DNA from 3 places in the Exiguobacterium sp. MMG028 genome. Region 1 is predicted to be linked to each of the others. Evidence: riboswitches for the same ligand, from Rfam matches in the RefSeq annotation. Region 1 holds a riboswitch; each other region holds the start of a gene.
What was found. A riboswitch is a leader RNA that binds a small molecule or an ion and turns the genes downstream of it on or off. The one in region 1 is predicted to bind thiamine pyrophosphate.

Region 1 (6,483 bases):
AAGGATACAGCCACTTCGGTGCCTTTGCTCCGACGCCTGTGATACTTAATATGAAATGAACAGAAAAGATAAAGATGAAGATGCCGGCATTCCCAAACCAATACGCAATGAGTGCCGGACTGTATTCAATCGGAGAAAGATGGCGAACAAATTCAGCCAAGAAGAGCATCGAATAACCGAACACAAACAGGCTCAGCAAACGATGCTCTACTTTATTCGGATTGCGTTGAAAGACATCGAGTGCTAAAAATCCGAGCAAAAATGACGGTAACAAATAGACCGCCAGATAAATAAACATCTCGGTCATGCGGGACCTCCTCATCTGTTCGTATTCTTCTATTTCGTTATTCTGCGTTCTTTTCCCTCTTTAACGCGACAAAAAACGGGATGGTTCACATCCCGTTCTTGATGTCACATACTTATAGCGTTTCTTCGATCGGGGTATCCCCTTTGATCAAATCGATTGCTTTGTTCTGCGCGTTTGAATGGTTATGAAGGACGTGCACCAAGAATGATGCCACGTCTTCGCGTGGAATCTCTCCACTTCCCTCGAATTGCGTGTTCACTTTGCCCGTTCCCGCATCATCTGTCAATGCGCCCGGACGAACAATCGTGTATGTGAGTCCACTCTGTTCGAGTAAGCGATCGGCATGATGCTTCGCTACATAGTACGGCTTCATCGAATCTGGCCAAGCTGAGCGATCCTCTGCTTTCAAGGCACTGAGCATGACGAAGTGTTTGATGTTCCCGTTCGCTTGTGCTGCTTCGATACTCTTCGCTGCACCATCTAGGTCAATTAAAAGCGTCTTGTCTGCTCCAGTGCTTCCACCAGAACCAGCTGCGAACACGATGACATCCATCCCGTCGATTGCCTTTTCCAAGTCTGCCACTGAACCTTCGAGGTCACCGAGTACGGCGTTGTATCCTTTTGACTTGAAGTCATTGAGTTGCTCTTCTTTACGCACCATCGCTGTGACGTGATGCTTCCCTTCATTGTGTAACTTTTCCACCAATTGATGGCCAATCTGGCCGTTTGCACCGATTACAAATACGTTCATCTGTCTTCCTCCTCAAGAATTAAATTCAGAGACAAGCGAAACGCCGGGTAGCCGTTGCTACGTCCGGTGCAGAAGCAATGGCAGAGATGACGGCAACGCCGTCTGCCCCGTCAGAAATGATGGAAGGAACATGCTCCGGAAGAATACCTCCGATCCCCACAATCGGAAGCCGCGGATATCGCTGACGAACTTGCTGAATCAGTTCCGTCCCGCGCACACATCCCGCGTCTAACTTGCTCTTCGTCGCGTGAATCGGGCCAATCCCGACATAATCTGCAAACGGAAGAGCTGCACTTACTTCCTCCATCGTATGGACGGACACCCCTAACCATTTGTCAGGGCCTAACTTTGCACGGACCCATTCGGCAGGCAAGTCGTCTTGTCCGACATGCACACCGTCTGCATCAATCGAGATTGCCAAGTTCACATCGTCATTGATGATGAATGGAACATTCGCTTGTCGACATACCTGATGGAGCGTCCTTGCCATTGCTTCTTTTTCATCTCCATACAATGCATCTTTACCTTTTTCGCGAAATTGAAAACATGTCACACCACATTGAAGTGCTATTTTGACGGTCGTCACTATATCAGATGTATCCGTCGTCCCGCACACAAAATAAAGACGAAGTTGCTTAGCGAGTGCTTGTTTCGTACATGACTTCAACGGTAATCACCTCTTCTTTCGCTAAACGATGTCCCCAATGATTTGTCGGTCCATGCCCCTGTCCAATCGACAACCCGTGCGTGATCGCTTGATGAATAAATTGCTTCGCGTCCACGACAGCTTGACGAAGTGTCTTTCCGTATGCCAGCTCAGCCGTCAAGGCGGCAGAGAACGTACACCCCGTTCCATGTGTGTCTTTCGTCTCGACTCGGGGCGCGCTCACTTGAAACGCTTCAGACTCAGTCACAATCAAATCGACGGCCTCCACGTCTTCCATATGTCCACCTTTGATGATGACGACATCGACACCGAGTGCCCGAATCAATCGGGCGGCCTGCATCCGGTCTGCGTCCGTCCGAATCTCGATTCCGGCCAATACCTCTGCCTCAGGGATATTCGGTGTCACGACCGTCGCATGTGGTAACAGCTTCGTCCGAAGTGCCTCGACCGCGCTATCTTGCAACAAAGAAGCGCCCCCTTTCGCCACCATGACAGGGTCGACGACGACGTGTTGGAAACGATACCGTTCAAGTGCTGTTGCTACCGTCTCAATCCGCTCCGCATCTACCAACATACCTGTCTTACATGCTGTAATCTGAAAGTCATTGGCCACTGCATCGATTTGCCGAGTGATCATTTCCGGGGAAATCGCTTCAATCCCATGCACACCGAGTGTATTCTGGGCTGTAATGGCGGTAAGTACACTTGTCCCGAACGCACCGAGCTCTTGAAACGTTTTTAAATCAGCTTGAATACCGGCGCCGCCCCCTGAATCAGATCCTGCAATCGTCAAGACTTGTGGTCTCATGAGGTCGACACCTCGATTCGATTCGTCGGGATTGTATATTGCGTCAATTGATGGAGGGCATTTAAAAAGTGAATCGGAAAATCTCCTGGTCCTTCTGCCCGTTCACTCGCCAACTCCCCGCAATAGGCATATCCTGATACGGCTGTCACCGTCGCCTTGAGGGCATTCTTTTCGACCGCTAGACATGCTCCGACGACCGCACTGAGTAAACAGCCTGTACCGGTCGTTTCAGTCATCCGTTTTGTCCCTCCATGAACTTCTATGACGACACTTCCATCGCTGGCCACGTCTTCTTTTCCTGTCACGGCCACGACACATCCATATCGTTTCGCCGCTTCGAGTGCCAATTGATTTGGTTCATACGCCCCGTCACCCGCATCGACACCTCGCGCTGTCCAATCAACGCCAATCAATGTGGCAATTTCTCCTGCATTTCCACGAATGACTGACACGCGGACGTGACGAAGGATCCGCTCGACGACATCTCGACGAAATGATGTCGCCCCGACACCGACAGGATCGAGCACGACCGGACATCCCGCTTCATTTGCAGCTTGCCCCGCACGAATCATCGTCGCTTCCGTCATCGTCCCAAGTGTACCGATGTTGAGTACGAGTGCATCGCTCACAAACGTCATCTCCGCTACTTCTTCAATCGCGTCGGCCATGACGGGAGAAGCACCAATGGCGAGCAGTCCATTCGCCGAAAAGTTAGCAACGACCGTGTTTGTGATGTTGTGGATCAATGGCGATTGTTTTCGAACCTCACTCCAAATCTCATGTCTCATTGGTTGACCTCCTGTGACAATGTCCATGACTCTAGTGTCCACGCCATTTCCCAAAAAGCGACTTCGTAATAGCAACTCTTCAAGAAGAGTTTTGTGTGACGAAGCCGTTCTTCTTCTGTCGCTTGTCCAGCCAATTCATCCAACCGATCAATCTGTTCTTCCACCAACTCACGGAACCACTCCGAACCGTACGTCGCAATCCAAGCTGAATAAATCGGATGGTCGGGTCGTTTATCTTTTAAGCGTTCACCGATTTCGTAATACACCCAATAACACGGAAGGATTGACGCCAATACGTCACCGAGTGTCGGTCCTGCCTGTTGCATATGAAGCGCATACGCGTAAGCGGTCGGTGCCGGCTCGAATGTCGCCAGTTCAACATCCGTCACGTTGAGCATCGTAAAGAACTCACGATGAAGTGAAAGTTCTGCCTCAATCGTGTGCAACGCATGCGTCAAAAAGCGACTCGATAGCTCCATCGTCGGTGCAAGCGTCGCCCCTTTGGCCTGGACTTTCGAGAATTGATTCAAATAATACGAGTCTTGCATGACGTAATGTCTAAACTTCTTCTCATCAAGCGTTCCTTCTCCGAGTGAACGGACGAACGGATGATGAAAGCTTGCTTCAAACAATCCATCCGCTTCCTGACGTAGGTGATCTGTAAATTTCATAGTAACTCCCCCTTATAACAGATAAAAAGACGCCGCCTCCCATAACGGAAGCGGCGTCTCGAACAGTCATATCTAGGTGAAGCCATATGAGTCGTCTCGCCCACTTCCCTACGCTAGCGTGAACTAGATCAGGTTCGAAGGGTCTGGACCTTGTCCATCTCAGCCGCGTGACGCGACTCCCCTAGTGGCAAACATTATGAAATTCAGTCGTCTTCGACCACATTCTATCAATCTTTTGATCAATTGCAAACCTTTTCCTACTCGGTCGGTCAAGACACGAAGATTTTCCTAGCGTCCCGTGATCAGTAAGAACATATTAAATGCGACGAGACCGAGTGGTAGCATCGCGACCAAAATAATCGGCCATTTTTTTAAGCGAATGCCGACAAAGAGGACAAGACTTCCGACTAGAAGAGCAATAAATGTCGTATATGGATTCATGAAAAAACGCTCCTTTCTCTATAAGGAGCGTTTCCCGGCTCACGCCGTCATTAATCGTTCGAATGTCGAAGTGTTGCACATGCAGCACGAACACGTCTGGCTTCCTCTTCTTGGAACACGAAATCACCTTGCTCGGCGACACGTTGTGCACAAAAGAAGAAGAGTGATTGCAAGCGGTCATGTGTGTCTTCGATCGCGCTCAGCTCAGCTGAGGCATATGTCGCCCCGAGCATTTCCCACAGCTCTTCAGGCAAGTGGTCGCGCATCCCGTCACCCGATTTCCCAAGATTCACAGAAAAGTTCGTCGCATAGCCAATGTTCCATTCCATCATCTGACGGAGCATATTTCGCATGATGTCGAGGTGATCGAGCGCGTATAACACCTGGTGTCGCTTGATTCCTTTGACGACATAGAGTGACACCCACCAAAACTCATTCCAACAAGCCACATACTCATCAGCAGAAGGGCGTGTCACACGGTATGTGTTATCTGAAGGTGTCACACTCGGATGATGATCTCGATCGAACACAATCTGACTGAGCGAATCAGCTTCGAGCATCTCATCAAGTTGCTCTATGCTTCGAATTGTCAAATCAATACGGTGTCCGTCTACATATTGCACCAAAAACGTTACATGTCGTTCGGAATCAAACGTTTCAGGTGTCTGCATGATCAAGACTTCTCCAAACATGTCGATCCATGAGCGATCGGTCGCAATCGCTCTCACATTTTCTACGTAAAAAACAAGGTCAACATCCTGGTATGGGTCTGGGCGGATGTTCGGATTGACGAGCGAGCCGTTCAAGACAACCGTTCGGATGTGTTCACGTTCTTTCGCGAACGCAATCAACTGTTCAATAATTTGTTCCGGTTTCATTCTATAATCGCCCCCAATGAGCGCGCGACTTGGATTGCCTGCATCGCGTCTAGTTTTGTTTGTTGTAAGGTCACGTTCGAAAAATCAACCCCGTCGACAAATGCTCCTCTGAAGTCGGCACCACGGCACACCGCATGTTGAAGTGTCGCCCGTGACAAGTCCGCCTGATGCCAAACCGTCTCGGTCAAATCAGCACCGTATAGGTCCGCCTCAACCAAACGAACGTGGGACCAATCCATTTTCTTAAGAGACACGTGACGAAGGTTGACGAATGACCAGTCCCCTTCTGTGACATGGACGCCCTCAAACTGGCTCTCCTCAAAGGAAGACCCCGTCATTTTACATTGCTCAAACTCACTCGTGAACAAATTGGCACCATGGAACTGACAGTTCAAAAATGAGCTGCCGACATGACGGGACGCATTCCATTTCGAATCGGTAAAATCACAGTTGATGAACTGACAGCGTTCCGTTTGTAGTTCCGTCGCATCGACGTATGTGAAGCGACAGTTCTCGAACGTGACGTGTGACAGCTCTTCGTCACGGAGTGTCACGTCGCGGAAATCTTCGTCTCGATATTGCGTATGTGGTTGAAACATAATATCCCTCCTTCAGGTATACTAGAACAGATTACAAAGATTGGAAGTGATATAGATGGACCTCGTATTCCCGACTGAACAAGGCGTCTTCAATTACCGCGTCGCCGGTATTTTCGTGAAAGACGGACACGTATTGATTCACCGAAATATCCGGGATGACTTTTGGGCACTGCCTGGTGGTCGCGTGACGCTCGGTGAAGAAGCCGCAACCGCCCTCGCACGCGAGCTACATGAAGAATTGGATATGCGCGTGACCGATACCACGTTCGCCTTCGTCCACGAGAACTTGTTTACCTACAACGACCAACCGTTTCATGAGATTGGACTGTACTTTTATGTAGACGGTGACCTCCCGCTCCAAGAAGGAGACTTTTACGGACCTGAAGGAGACCACCTCATCTATCGTTGGCAAAAACTTGACCGTCTTCGAGAGGTCACGCTCTATCCAGAAGTACTCGCACAACTACCGAATCGTTTGCCGTCTCATTCACTAAATCCGGCTTGAACTTAGAGAAGCGATTTCAACTCGTTTAAATGTCGAATCTCGTACGTCGACTCCATCGTCGCAGCCGC
Region 2 (6,483 bases), on a different contig from region 1:
CTTCTTTCGCACCCGACGTCATCGTCAAGTTCATGTTCGTTCCCGTATCTCCGTCTGGAACCGGGAAGACGTTAAGCGAATCCACATAATCTGCGTTTTGGCTCAAGTTGGCCGCTCCGTTCGCGATCATGTTTGAGAGCGCCAATCCATCTAAACGTTTTAAACCCACACCAAATCCTCCTCCGTTTTCGTCAGTCATTCGTCAGACGAACGCCTTGAACGAATATATTTACCGACGAAACGTTTAATCCTAAAGTTTCTCCGAGCGTATACTTCACTCGGCTCTGAACGTTGTATGCAACTTCAGATACTTTCGTTCCGTAGCTTACAATGATGTGCATGTCGATATGTACGTCTTCGTCTTCTTGACGTACGACGACACCACGCGCGTAATTTTCACGTTTTAACAATTCAGCAATGCCGTCTTTTAATTGTGCTTGTGAAGCCATGCCGACCACACCGAAGCATTCCATCGCTGCACCACCTGCGAGTGTCGCGATGACGTCACTTGTGATGTCAATATTGCCATATGTTGTCTTCATTTCAATTGCCATATGGAGTAGCCTCCTTTATTCGGAATGATTCCTAATGTACATTCTACAATAAGTACCTAGTTATTAAAAGAACCTGCTCCAGAAACTCGGTCAATTAACGCGATAACCTCATTCATTATTCAAATCCTTGAGAGTAATGTCAAGTTTTTTTCTTGTCATGGTACGATTTTCTAGTTGCATCGGGAAAAAAGCCGTGCTAATATAAACGAGTGTCTATTAGGACGAACCCACATAAAAAAGGAGGGGAAACGCATGGCACGTAAATGCTACGTAACAGGTAAATCACCTAAATCAGGTAACAACCGTTCGCACGCACTCAACAAGACAAAACGTACTTGGGGTGTAAACGTACAAAAAGTTCGTATTCTCGTTGACGGTAAACCGAAACGCGTTTGGGTTTCAGCTCGCGCACTTAAATCAGGTCTCGTTGAACGCGTATAATACTTATACACGAACGAATAAATCCCAGCGGCATTCGCCGATGGGATTTTTTTTTGCTTATTTTTTGATGATCATGACGAGAACCATTCCTTGATGGACCGTCAATCGGGCAGACGCTTCGATCCATTCATTCGAAATCGTCAACGCCTCCCCACTCTTGACCTCATGATGGTCGAGTGGATATTTGACACCTTCAATCGAGATCGTGGCCGTCTTCCAAGGCATGAAGGAAAGATAGTGCCCGTCTCGCTTCATAATGACCTCGCTACCTGTTCTCACGAGATAAACCGTTTGACCTTCTCCGTGAAGAACCATCTCCGGATACGCTTCAAGTAAGCCGACGTTCGCAAACGTCATATCGATGCGTCCGCCTAAGCCACCATATACATCCATCCGTGTCGCCCCGCGTTCTCTCGCGAACGCTAGTGCAATCTCTAAGTCCGTCACGTCTTTCTCCGAAGGATAGCGTAGCGCCTCCTCAGGCGGTAGTCCTTTAAACGAATCAAAATCCCCGACCACGACGTCTGGCATGATCCCTTCATCTAATAATCTTTGATATCCACCATCGACACCGATGACAAAATCGGCATCACGCGGTAAGTCCGGAATGGGTTCCGGACTCGCCGCGACAATCAATATATTCATTGACGGAGATCCCGTGTCGCCACACGCGTGAAACGTGGTGCTGTCGTGAAGAGGAGCACCAACACGATGGCTGAGATGACAAAGGATGGTGCCATATACGTAGCATTGTAGCCGAGTGAATAGGCGACGACCGGACCTTCTGCATATTTAGCAAAGAAGACAATTCCCGAGATGACGTGCGCCGCGTATCGTAACATCGAACCAAGGAGCGCCCCGAGTACTAAATATGTGGCAAGCGTCTTCGTCGCCCCGTTGCTCGCAGCTTGCTTCACACGCCCCGCGAAAACGCCGGCCATTCCGACGAGACCATAAGCGACCGTATAGTCGAGCAAGAATTGTACGGGCGTGAAAATATAGGCACCGAACAAGAGTTGGAGTGTCCCAACGAGGGCACCTGTCGCGAGACCACCTTTTAGTCCGTGGCGGAATGCCATCACAAAGATCGGGAGCATCGCTAAACTGATGGATCCCCCTTGTGGCAAACGGTATGGAATGAGCAAATCAAAAATGAGCCCGAGCGCTGCAAACAATGAAATTTCAATGAGCGCTTGTAATTTGAAACGTGATTTCATCTTTCTTCCTCCTTTATTTGGTTGAACGACAAAAAGCAGCATGACGTAAACGCCATGCTGCTTGGATTCGCAACGTGCATTTTCGCCACATCCCTACGTCCGTGTGAACGGAACAGGTTCAAAGGGTTAGCGTATGCCTCTCAGCCACATCATGTGACACCCCTTGCGACTCTATCTTGTTGTTCTATCGTCGATTATACACGAGATGCGCCACGAATGCTATCGATGGCTGCTTTATAATCTGGTTGATTATAGATGGCTGATCCCGCAACAAGGACATCAGCCCCTGCGTCGATGCAATGTTTTGCCGTTTCCGCGTTGACACCACCATCGATTTCAATCTCAAAATCAAGCTGACGGTCTTGGCGGAGCTGACTGAGTGCTGAAATTTTCGGTACGACCGATTCGATGAAGGCTTGTCCCCCGAACCCTGGGTTGACGGTCATGAGCAATACCATGTCGACGTCCGCAAGCACGTGCTCAATCGTCGAGAGTGGTGTATGTGGATTCAAGACGACTCCACATTTTGCACCTGCCGCTTTGATTTGTTGCAAGACGCGATGCAAATGGTTTGTCGCTTCCACGTGAACGGTGACGATGTCCGCTCCTGCCTTCACAAAGTCTTCGACGTAGCGTTCCGGTTGGTCAATCATCAAATGCACATCAAGGACCATGTCTGATTTTTTACGCAAGCTTGCGAGTACGGGTAGACCAATCGAGATGTTCGGTACGAACTGCCCGTCCATGACGTCAAAATGAATATAGTCCGCTCCCGCTTCTTGAACAGCTTTCACTTCAGCCTCCAAATTGGCAAAGTCGGCCGCTAAAATAGATGGTGCAATTTTAATCATCTGTCAATACCTCCGTTTTCGATCGTTTAACTCCTCCATAAAGGTAACATAATTCTCGTACCGTGTTGAAGCGATTTCACCATTTTCAACGCCTTGTTTGATGGCACATCCCGGTTCATTGAGGTGAGCACATCCGCGGAACTTACAATCGTCATGGCGTTCCACGAACTCAGGAAAACACCATCTGAGTTCGTCCGCCTCAAGTTCTTGCGGAAACTCCAAGCTTGAAAATCCAGGTGTGTCAGCAACCAGCCCATCCGCTAATTGAATCAGCGTCACGTGACGCGTCGTATGCTTCCCTCGACCGAGTGATTTAGAGATTTTCCCTGTCGCCAACTCGAGCTCTGGTGCGACGGCGTTGAGTAACGAACTTTTTCCGACACCGGTCTGACCGGCGAAGACACTCGTCTTCCCTTCGAAGAGCCCGCGTACTTGATCCACTCCGCGCGCATGCTCCGTCGATGTCTCAATCACCTCATACCCGATGGCGCGATAGCGTGCAACCGCCTCCCGAATCGGCTCGACTTCATGTTCATCAAGCAAGTCCATCTTCGTCAAGACGATGATCGGATGAACCTGTTTCGATTCAATGAGGACGAGGAAACGGTCGAGCAAATGATACGAAAACGCCGGTTCTTTTACGGAAAAGAGGAGAAACGCCTGATCGATATTTGCAATCGGCGGGCGAACGAGGTGGTTTTGACGCTCTTCCACTTCTAAAATATAGCCGGTTCCATCTTCTTGATCTTGAATCACCACATCGTCGCCGACGACAGGTGAGATGTTGCGCTTTCGAAAGTTCCCTCTAGCCCGACAACGAATCTCTTGATTCGTCTCGGTCATCACATCGTAAAACCCGCCTTGAAGGCGAATGATTGTTCCTTTCATTATGACTACCTCCTTTAAAAAAGAGGTGACGACTCCGTCACCTCTTTATTGTGCCTCTTCAGCTTGTGCATATGTGACTGAATCTGTTCGAACAATCTCTCCATCGACTTCAATCGTCGCCGTCCCGACTTCGTCAGGGGCAATGACGAGCGTATATGAATACGTTGTCGTCTCTGTGATTTGATCACGAAGCACCTCAATCTCACCGCGTGCGTCAACCGTACGAATCACGACTTCTACCGTCTTCGGTTTCTTGTCTTTGTCCGGCTGTTCGACTTCCACAGCCACTTCACGTTCAATTGAAATATCGGTCGGTTCAACGCCTTCCGATACGATGACCGTGAGCTCAGTTCCCGGGTCGACTGCTGTCCCGGCTGTCGGAAGTTGACGGATGATCTGACCTTTTGGAACACTTGTCGAAAATTCATCCCGCTTTACGATTTTCAGTTTGTTCTGTTCAGCATAAATGGATGCTTCGTCGAACGTATACCCAGCAAGGTTCGATAGTTCCACTTTATTGCTCCCTGTCGACACGACGAGTGTGACCGTCACCTCTGAAGGAACGACCTCTTCACCTGGGTCAACCGATTGGGAAATCACATCTCCGTTATTCACCGTTTCGGAAGCTTCTGTTGTGATTTCAAGGTCGCTGAATGCCAAGTCTTTCAGCATACGTTCGGCGGCAGTTTGCGAAAGACCTTCTACATTCGGCATTTCGACTGTCTCTTTCCCGGCCGATACGACAATCGTCACGGTCGTTCCACGTTTCGGTTTACGTCCTTCTTGTGGATTTTGCGAAATGACCTCACCCTCCGCGATGTCATCGCTCGCCCGCTCTGTCACTTCGACGACAAACCCGGAAGCTTCAAGTTCTGTCGTCGCATCCCCGATACTCATACCGACGACATCCGGCACGACCGAACGTGACATCTCATCAGCGACCACGTAAGCGGCAATGCTTCCACCAATCAATAGAACGATGAGTAGAATCCAAATCCACCATTTTCGTTTCTTCTTTTTCACAGGAACCTCTTCTGGTTCCTGTTCTTTTGGTGGCGTGACCGGTGCTGGTGTAACCGGAACATCTTGTTTTTCTTCCGGCATAACCGGTGCCATGACGAGCGTCTGGTCGAACTCGTCTTGATTTGCCGAGAGTCGTCTCGGTTCATTGGCTCGTTCGCGGCTCAACGCGGTCATGCAATCTTTTTTAAAGGCTGCGACCGATGCATGACGAGCACCAGGTGATTTTGACAAGGCTTGCATGACACAGTTCTCAAGCGCTTGTGGGATATTCGGATTTAAGTCCATCGGTCGAATCGGGTCATCTTGCAAATGTTGAAGCGCAACAGCGACCGGCGTCTCGCCGATGAACGGTACACGACCTGTCAACAATTCATAAAGGACCGCACCGAGCGAGTAAATGTCCGATTTTTCATCCGCAAATTTCCCACGAGCTTGCTCAGGTGAGAAGTAATGGACAGAGCCAAGGACAGACATCGTATGCGTCAACGTCGCATTCGACATCGCCACAGCAATCCCAAAATCGGTCACCTTCACGTTTCCATGCTGATCGATCATCATATTCTGTGGTTTGATATCCCGGTGAATGATTCGGTTCGCATGGGCGTGGTCAATCGCATCACAAATCTGTCCCATGATGCGCAACGCCTCATCGACAGATATGTATTCTTCCTGCAAATATTGTTTTAACGTCACGCCATCGACGTGCTCCATGACGATATAGTATAAATCATCTTCATCGCCGACGTCGTAGATTGCGACGATATTCGGATGGTTCAGACTCGTAGCCGCATGGGCTTCTCGCTCGAACCGACGTATAAATTGTTCGTTATGTGAGAATTCAGATCGCAACACCTTGATGGCGACGGTTCGGTTTAAAATCTCGTCATGAGCCCGGTAGACATTTGCCATGCCTCCGCTGCCGATTTGTTGTTCGATCCGATAACGATCGTTGATTCGTTCTCCGCTTCGCATCGGATTCATCCTCTCTTTCTATCAGTGAATTGAACGAGGGCGACCGTAATGTTGTCGCTCCCTCCCAATTGGTTGGCTTCCGCAATCAGTTGATCTGCTTTTTGATCAGCCGATACAGCTTGTTGTAAAACGTGTTGAATCGCCCCATCGGTCAGATGTGTCGTCAATCCATCCGTACAAATTAAAATCACTTCAAACTCAGGGTCAGCGAGCACTTGTACGTCAGGCTCGACTTGTTCGCTTGAACCGATCGCTCGGGTGATGACATTTCGCTTCGGATGAACGCGCATCTCTTCTTCCGTCAATTCACCGAGCTGTTTGAGCACGTTGACGTAAGAATGGTCTTCTGTAAGACGTCGTAATTCGTTCGCTTGCAGGGCATAGACACGGCTATCGCCGATATGAACGATGACAACCGTCTCACCGTTCCAACAAACGGCCGCCACAGTCGTTCCCATCATGACGAGATTCGACTGTTTCGCAAACTGCAACACTTGTTCATTCGCCAAGTGAATGTGATGGCGGAACCATTGTTCG
Region 3 (6,483 bases), on a different contig from region 1:
TTTCGAACGGGTTGACATGGTCCCCTGACCATTCCGTTTTCTATCATATCGATACACCGACTGAAAAAATTCGGAAGTATGATTTTGATTTGAAGTCAGGAACGCTCTCGAACGGAGAGGTCGTCGTTGATTTTTCAGAGGAAGAAGGCTTTCCTGACGGGATGACGTCCGACTCTGAAGGCTGTCTATGGATTGCACATTACGCTGGTGGAAGAGTGTCACGTTGGGACCCTTCGACAGGTAAAAAATTATTGGAAGTGCATGTTCCTGCACCGAATGTCACCTCATGCGCCTTTATCGGGGATGGGCTTAATCGATTAGCCATCACGACGGCTCGTGAAGGAATGGATGAGGAGGCGCTTGCCGAATATCCAGATGCGGGATCGGTATTTATCGTCGACACAGAAGTGAAAGGGATGCCATTGTATCGTTTCGGTCGCTGAGGAGGAAATACGATGGTGAAACGACTGTTGGTTCGAGCAGGTATTGGGTTGGCAGTTGCTGCAGCAGTTAAGATGGGGATTCAAAAGATCCAAGAAAATCGAGCACGTGAAAAAGACCATTCGTACCTCGACCCAAAGTGGGATGAGGTGCCGAGCGTCGATTCAGACAAAGACGAGGATGAAGTCGGATTGACTCAACTCGACTCGATTTATCGGGCTGAATGGCAGGCGAATGCTTACCCGCGCTCAGAAGCAGAACGAAGAGCGTTGGAAGAATGATTATACTTTCTTCGAAAACACGTCCGTGTGGCGTGTTTTTTTGTTGACAAAAAGATGTTCCCATTCCATTATATAAAAAGTAATCATTACGATTTAAATGGAGGATATATCATGAAACGAATTCCAATTACGGTACTCTCTGGGTATCTTGGTAGCGGCAAGACGACACTGCTTAACCACATCTTACATAACCGAGATCACAAGAAATATGCCGTCATCGTGAACGATATGAGTGAACTGAATATCGATGAAAAGTTGATCGAGCAAGGAGGATTCTCCCGGACTGATGAAAAATTAGTCGAACTTTCGAACGGATGCATCTGTTGCACGCTCCGAGAAGATTTGTTGACAGCCGTCTATGACTTGACGAAAGATCGCGAGCTAGATGGCATCATTATCGAGTCTTCTGGTATCTCTGAGCCGATTCCCGTTGCGCAGACGTTCACGTATGCCGACGACGCGCTCGGGATCGATTTGACGAGCCGTGTCTATATCGATGCGATGATCACTGTCGTCGATGCGTACCGCTTCTTCAAAGATTTCAATTCCGGTGAATCGCTTATGGAACGCCAACAAGCCGTCGATACAGGTGACGTACGTGAAGTCGTCGACCTTCTCGTCGACCAAGTCGAGTTTGCGGACATCATCGTATTGAACAAGGCGGACAGGGTATCTGAAGAAGAACTGCAGGAGATGAAGGGCTTACTGAAAACGCTCAATCCGAGTGCTAAGTTGTTGACGTCGACCTACTCGAATGTGGCGTTAGACGACCTACTAGACGTCCGGTTGTTCGATTTTGACCAAGCGATGCGCGCTGCAGGTTGGATTCAAGAACTCGAGTCGGAAGAACATACGCCGGAAACGGAAGAGTATGGCATCAGTTCGTTCGTTTACCGTCGGCGTCGACCATTCCATCCTGAGCGTTTGATGAATTGGATGGAACATTACCCTGAAGAAATCGTTCGTGCCAAAGGTTTCTTATGGATTGCGACACGAAACGACCTCGCTTGTCTGTTTTCGCAGGCTGGGTATGCATCAACGCTCGAACATGCGGGTCGTTGGTTAGCGACACTTCCGGAGAGTGAACGAGAGGCTATGTTTGCAACCGAACCAGAACTGCGCGAAGACTACATCGAGCCGTACGGAGACCGACAGAACGAATTGGTCCTCATCGGTCAACGAATGGACCGGGAGACGGTCGAGCGGTCACTTGACGCTTGCTTGTTGACGGATGAGGAGATGGAAACATCGTGGGATACGCTCCATGATCCGCTCCCTGGTACGGGTCAATTCGTCACGTATTCAGATTGACCGTTTACAAAAGATTAAAACATCGCTATACTGTGACTGCATAAGTAACCGCATATTAATGACTGCACTAGGGGTGCTTCGGCTGAGATGAGAGCATGGCTCCGATCCCTTATAACTCGATCCAGATAATACTGGCGTGAGGAAGTGCGGCACTTTCTCTATGCAAGTTTGTATAGATTTTGTTGCTGCATTCTCATGAATGCGGCTTTTTTTATGCAAACACATTTAGAGGGGGAAATAGAATGAATGAATCATGTGGTACGAGTCCGATTGTCGGGTTTCGATTCACACTGAGCCCGATGACAGACGATTTTGTCGGGACAATCAAAGGTGCTCTAAAACGAACGGATCTGTCAGGTGTGTGGAAACATACGGATGACGTGTCGACGGTCATCCGTGGACGAGTCGAGCATGTGTTTGACGTCGCTCGAACGGTGTTGAGTCTTGCTTCGGAGGAAAGGAAGCACGTCTCGATGAGCGGAACGTTCTCTGTCGGTTGTCCAGGAGATTCAACGGGAGATGAGGCACTCGAGGCTCCGAGCGAACCATCAAACGGTGCATCAAGAGACCAGTATGTGTCTTCGCAGTTCGCACTCTATCCGATGGGTGCTGACAATTACATGGAACTCATCTATGAAGAAATCGAGCAAGCAAAACAGGCTGGTGTCTATAACGAGTCGATGCATTATGCATCAGGCATCCATGGGAACTTAGATGACGTGTTCTCGTACTATGAGGGGGCTTTTAAGCGGACGCGCGAAAAGAACCGACATGTTGTCATGACGGTGACGTTCAGCGTAAATAGTCCGTCACATGGAGGGCGACATGCTTAAATCGTGGAAATTGAAAGAAGTCGTCCTTGTCTCCGTATTATCTGTTGTCTTCGCGGTCGTCTATTTATTGTTCGTTCATATCGGTAACTTGTGGGCAGGGTTGATCGGTCCCATCGCCTACGAGTGGATCTTTGGCATCTGGTTTATCGTATCGATTATCTCGGCATACATCATTCGCAAACCGGGGGCGGCATTCATCTCAGAAGTGATGGCCGCAACGATTGAGATGTTGATTGGGAATGCCATTGGGCCACGCATCATCTTGGTCGGCATCGTTCAAGGTCTAGGGGCAGAAGCCGTCTTTGCGATGACGGGCTACAGACGTTATGAGCTATGGGTTCTTATGCTGGCCGGATTTGGGTCGGCTGTCACGAGTTTCGTCTATACATATTTCATGAGTGGGTTCGCGATGTTAGAGCCAGGTTATGTGGCGACGATGTTCGGGCTAAGAGCCGTCAGTGGGATGGTCATCGCTGGGATCGGTGGGAAGTTGCTCAGTGACCTATTGCTGAAGACAGGATCACTTCGCGGTTATGCGATTTCACGAAGTGGGAACGTCCATGGTTGAGACAGAGTCACTTCATTTTCGATTCCCAGAGAGTTCTGAGGCGATTCTTGAAGACGTGACCGTTTCAATCCGTCAAGGTCGTACGATTCTTAGTGGGGCGAGCGGGAGCGGGAAGTCGACACTTCTCGCGCTATTCAACCGTCTCTATCCGGAGAATTGTGACGGAATCCTTGATGGTAGACTCGAACTACTTGGACGATCATACGACGACTATGCACCTGGCGAAATCAATCAGCGGGTTGGGACGGTGTTTCAAGACCCGGATACGCAATTTGTCATGGAGCGGGTGGAAGAAGAACTGATCTTCACACTTGAGAACTTGTCGACACCTGTCTCAGACATCGAACAACGCGTGACGGAAATCCTCGAATCGTTACAGTTGAGTGATTATCGAAACCGAAAAATCGATTCGTTGTCAGGCGGACAGAAACAGCGGATTGCTGTTGCGTGCGCTCTAGTCGGAAGACCGGAATGGCTACTGCTCGATGAACCGTTGACGCATCTAGACCCAGTGACCGCGCAAGAATTTGTAAAATGGCTCGACAAGATGAAAGACCTGAACGTCATTGTCGTCGAGCATCGCCCTCATCTATGGGGGGATTACTTTGACTGGCATATTGAGTTAGAGCGAGGGTGTGTCGTTAGGAATGAATCATTCCGTCCGGTCGAGGATTTTGCATTCGTGAAGTCGAACGCGTCACTCTCAGCTATTCAACGCTACAAGGTTAAAGAGGTCAGACGTGATTCGTTTCAGCTCAACGAGACGGTGCTCCACGTCCGGGCTGGAGAAGTGATTGCCATTCTCGGACCGAATGGGAGCGGGAAGTCGACATTTTTAAGAAGCTTAACAGAACACGATCATCGGGTCGGACTCGTGCCACAATCACCAGAACATCTATTTTTTATGAACTCCGTTGAGCGAGAGTTGCAGTTTGGTCACGAAACATCAATTGAGACCGTGTTATCTGACATGGAGCTTCATAATCAGAGATTCCTCCATCCGTTATCCCTTAGCCATGGTCAAAAACGGAGGCTCGCAGTTGGAATCCAGTCGCTATCGAATAAGCAATTGCTTGCATTCGATGAACCGACTGCAGGTCAGGACGAAGCGTCACTCCATGCACTCGAGGCGCTGATGAAGCGGCATGCGGAACAAGGGCAGACCATCCTGTTCGTAACCCATGACCTATCGTTCGCCAATATCGCCAATACGTTCTATTTGATGAAGGATGGGGAACTTTCGGGACCGTTCGGGGATGAACTATGGAAGAACACAGAGATGCTCCTTGATTATCGATTGCAAGGGAGGGGAGAAAGATGTCACTCCATGACATGAATCCGACGATGAAGTTTGTGACATTGACGGTCATCATGTTCGGTCTGGCACTGTTTTACAACCCTTGGACACCGCTCGTCATCATTGTCGGTACGCTACTGATTCAGCTGGTGGCGACAGACGTATCGTGGAAGAGATGGGGAATGTTCTTAATTCCATTTTTAATCACGGCGATCGGTACGTTTTGGACGACGCTCGTGTTTGGGAAAAATCTTGAGGGAGAGACGTGGATGACCATACTCGGTCAGGACATCACAGTTGAAGAGAGACGTGTTGCCGTTGCCCTTAGTCTTCGCGTCCTGGCGTTCACGGTCCTCTCCCTTCTTTTCATGATGACAACGGATTCAAAGCGATTCGTTATGAGTTTGATGCAACAGGCGAAATTATCACCGACGATTGCCTATAGTGCCCTTGTCGGGTTCCGTTTCATCCCTTTGTTGCAGCGTGAGCTACAGCAACTCCAATATGCACATCAGCTGCGAGGAATTTCGCTCAACACGAAATGGGAACGCCTTCGGCACGTTCCGAAATTACTGTTGCCACTCCTTGCCGGTTCGATCCGACGGGCAGAACGCATCGCCTTCTCGATGGAAGCGAGAGGGTTCACGAGTGGAAAACGAACGATTTATGACAAGGTTGAGGTCAAATCAAGTGATTTTGTTTGGTCAGGTGTATTACTAGCGTTATTTGGAATCGCCATCTGGGCGGGCATATAAAAAGGAAGGTGACTCACATGGAGTCATCTTCCTTCTTCGTTTCCTTCACAATCCGAAACTTAGGTTTTACCGATTCGTTGTTGAACGCCTCGAGCACCGTGTTCTCGTTGGCCATGCGAATCTGTTGCGGTTCACCTTTAGCGGTCGTACCGATACAGTACATATTGGACTCGTAATCGGCAAAGAGCGATTTATAGGATGTCGCATGGTGCATCAATCGACCAGGCGATCCCCAACCGACGATGATCATTCCGCCGCTCGCCTCCACCTCTTGTAACGTCTCTTCGACATAGTGATAATTCGTCTCGTCGAGCTGCGATTCCACATATGGAAGATTATCATTGATGGCAAGTGTTGGCACGAGGCTGATGACACGCATCTCCCGAATCGGTTGCGACAAATGATTTTGCATCAACATATAAGCACGTTGCGTTGTCGTACCTGATAAAAAGGCATCGCTCATACGCGGTGAATAGATGATGACGGCACAAATCACTCCATCCTCAACATCCGTGAACTCATACGTTCGCATATAACGTTTCGTTTTGTCTTCGTTGAAAATCGATTTTACGCGGATGGTTACTTCTTCTATATGCGTATTCATTTCCATTCCTCACTTTTTCATGTAAACATCAGCCGAGTGTCTTAAACCACTCGACGTATCGAATCGTATAATAAGCGACATGTTGACTGAAGGTGTCCCGCTCATCCGGGATGACCGTCACACTTGATTCATAATTCTCATAGTATGTCATGACATCAGTGACATACTGCTCACTTCGATTGTACTCGAAGATGGCGTTCCGTATCGATGTGACTGAATCTGTCTTTTTCCCACCGTGTTCACTTAAATAATACGCCGCAGTGTGGGCAGAATCAACAAGACTATGCGGGTCTGCCTTGCCATCGCCATTCCCGTCACGACCGAGACCCCCGTATTGTTCGATTAAAGCCAGATCCGTCAGATCGACTTCGTCTTCTGGAACATCGCCTTTTT

Region 2: it holds a riboswitch for thiamine pyrophosphate, as region 1 does, so the genes downstream of both, thiT (energy-coupled thiamine transporter ThiT) here and tenA (thiaminase II) in region 1, are expected to answer to the same signal.
Region 3: it holds a riboswitch for thiamine pyrophosphate, as region 1 does, so the genes downstream of both, PJK55_RS02905 (YkoF family thiamine/hydroxymethylpyrimidine-binding protein) here and tenA (thiaminase II) in region 1, are expected to answer to the same signal.

What each region holds. Positions count from the first base shown of each region.
Region 1 covers NZ_JAQJIN010000002.1:615,089-621,571, forward strand. Annotated here, with positions in the region: gene PJK55_RS10305 (diguanylate cyclase domain-containing protein) at 1-307, opposite strand, end outside; gene PJK55_RS10310 (SDR family oxidoreductase) at 420-1,058, opposite strand; gene thiE (thiamine phosphate synthase) at 1,084-1,725, opposite strand; gene thiD (bifunctional hydroxymethylpyrimidine kinase/phosphomethylpyrimidine kinase) at 1,694-2,533, opposite strand; gene thiM (hydroxyethylthiazole kinase) at 2,530-3,321, opposite strand; gene tenA (thiaminase II) at 3,318-3,992, opposite strand; TPP riboswitch at 4,081-4,185, opposite strand; gene PJK55_RS10335 (hypothetical protein) at 4,281-4,433, opposite strand; gene PJK55_RS10340 (aminoglycoside 6-adenylyltransferase) at 4,484-5,311, opposite strand; gene PJK55_RS10345 (pentapeptide repeat-containing protein) at 5,308-5,910, opposite strand; gene PJK55_RS10350 (NUDIX hydrolase) at 5,966-6,415, shown strand; gene PJK55_RS10355 (YjjG family noncanonical pyrimidine nucleotidase) at 6,418-6,483, opposite strand, start outside.
Region 2 covers NZ_JAQJIN010000001.1:933,008-939,490, forward strand. Annotated here, with positions in the region: gene PJK55_RS04945 (DAK2 domain-containing protein) at 1-169, opposite strand, end outside; gene PJK55_RS04950 (Asp23/Gls24 family envelope stress response protein) at 192-554, opposite strand; gene rpmB (50S ribosomal protein L28) at 807-995, shown strand; gene PJK55_RS04960 (thiamine diphosphokinase) at 1,053-1,640, opposite strand; gene thiT (energy-coupled thiamine transporter ThiT) at 1,637-2,212, opposite strand; TPP riboswitch at 2,286-2,386, opposite strand; gene rpe (ribulose-phosphate 3-epimerase) at 2,407-3,063, opposite strand; gene rsgA (ribosome small subunit-dependent GTPase A) at 3,067-3,954, opposite strand; gene pknB (Stk1 family PASTA domain-containing Ser/Thr kinase) at 3,997-5,946, opposite strand; gene PJK55_RS04985 (Stp1/IreP family PP2C-type Ser/Thr phosphatase) at 5,952-6,483, opposite strand, start outside.
Region 3 covers NZ_JAQJIN010000001.1:537,581-544,063, forward strand. Annotated here, with positions in the region: gene PJK55_RS02890 (SMP-30/gluconolactonase/LRE family protein) at 1-443, shown strand, start outside; gene PJK55_RS02895 (hypothetical protein) at 456-722, shown strand; gene PJK55_RS02900 (GTP-binding protein) at 834-2,033, shown strand; TPP riboswitch at 2,093-2,193, shown strand; gene PJK55_RS02905 (YkoF family thiamine/hydroxymethylpyrimidine-binding protein) at 2,276-2,866, shown strand; gene PJK55_RS02910 (ECF transporter S component) at 2,859-3,434, shown strand; gene PJK55_RS02915 (ABC transporter ATP-binding protein) at 3,427-4,770, shown strand; gene PJK55_RS02920 (energy-coupling factor transporter transmembrane component T family protein) at 4,752-5,486, shown strand; gene PJK55_RS02925 (DUF1643 domain-containing protein) at 5,500-6,090, opposite strand; gene PJK55_RS02930 (lytic transglycosylase domain-containing protein) at 6,119-6,483, opposite strand, start outside.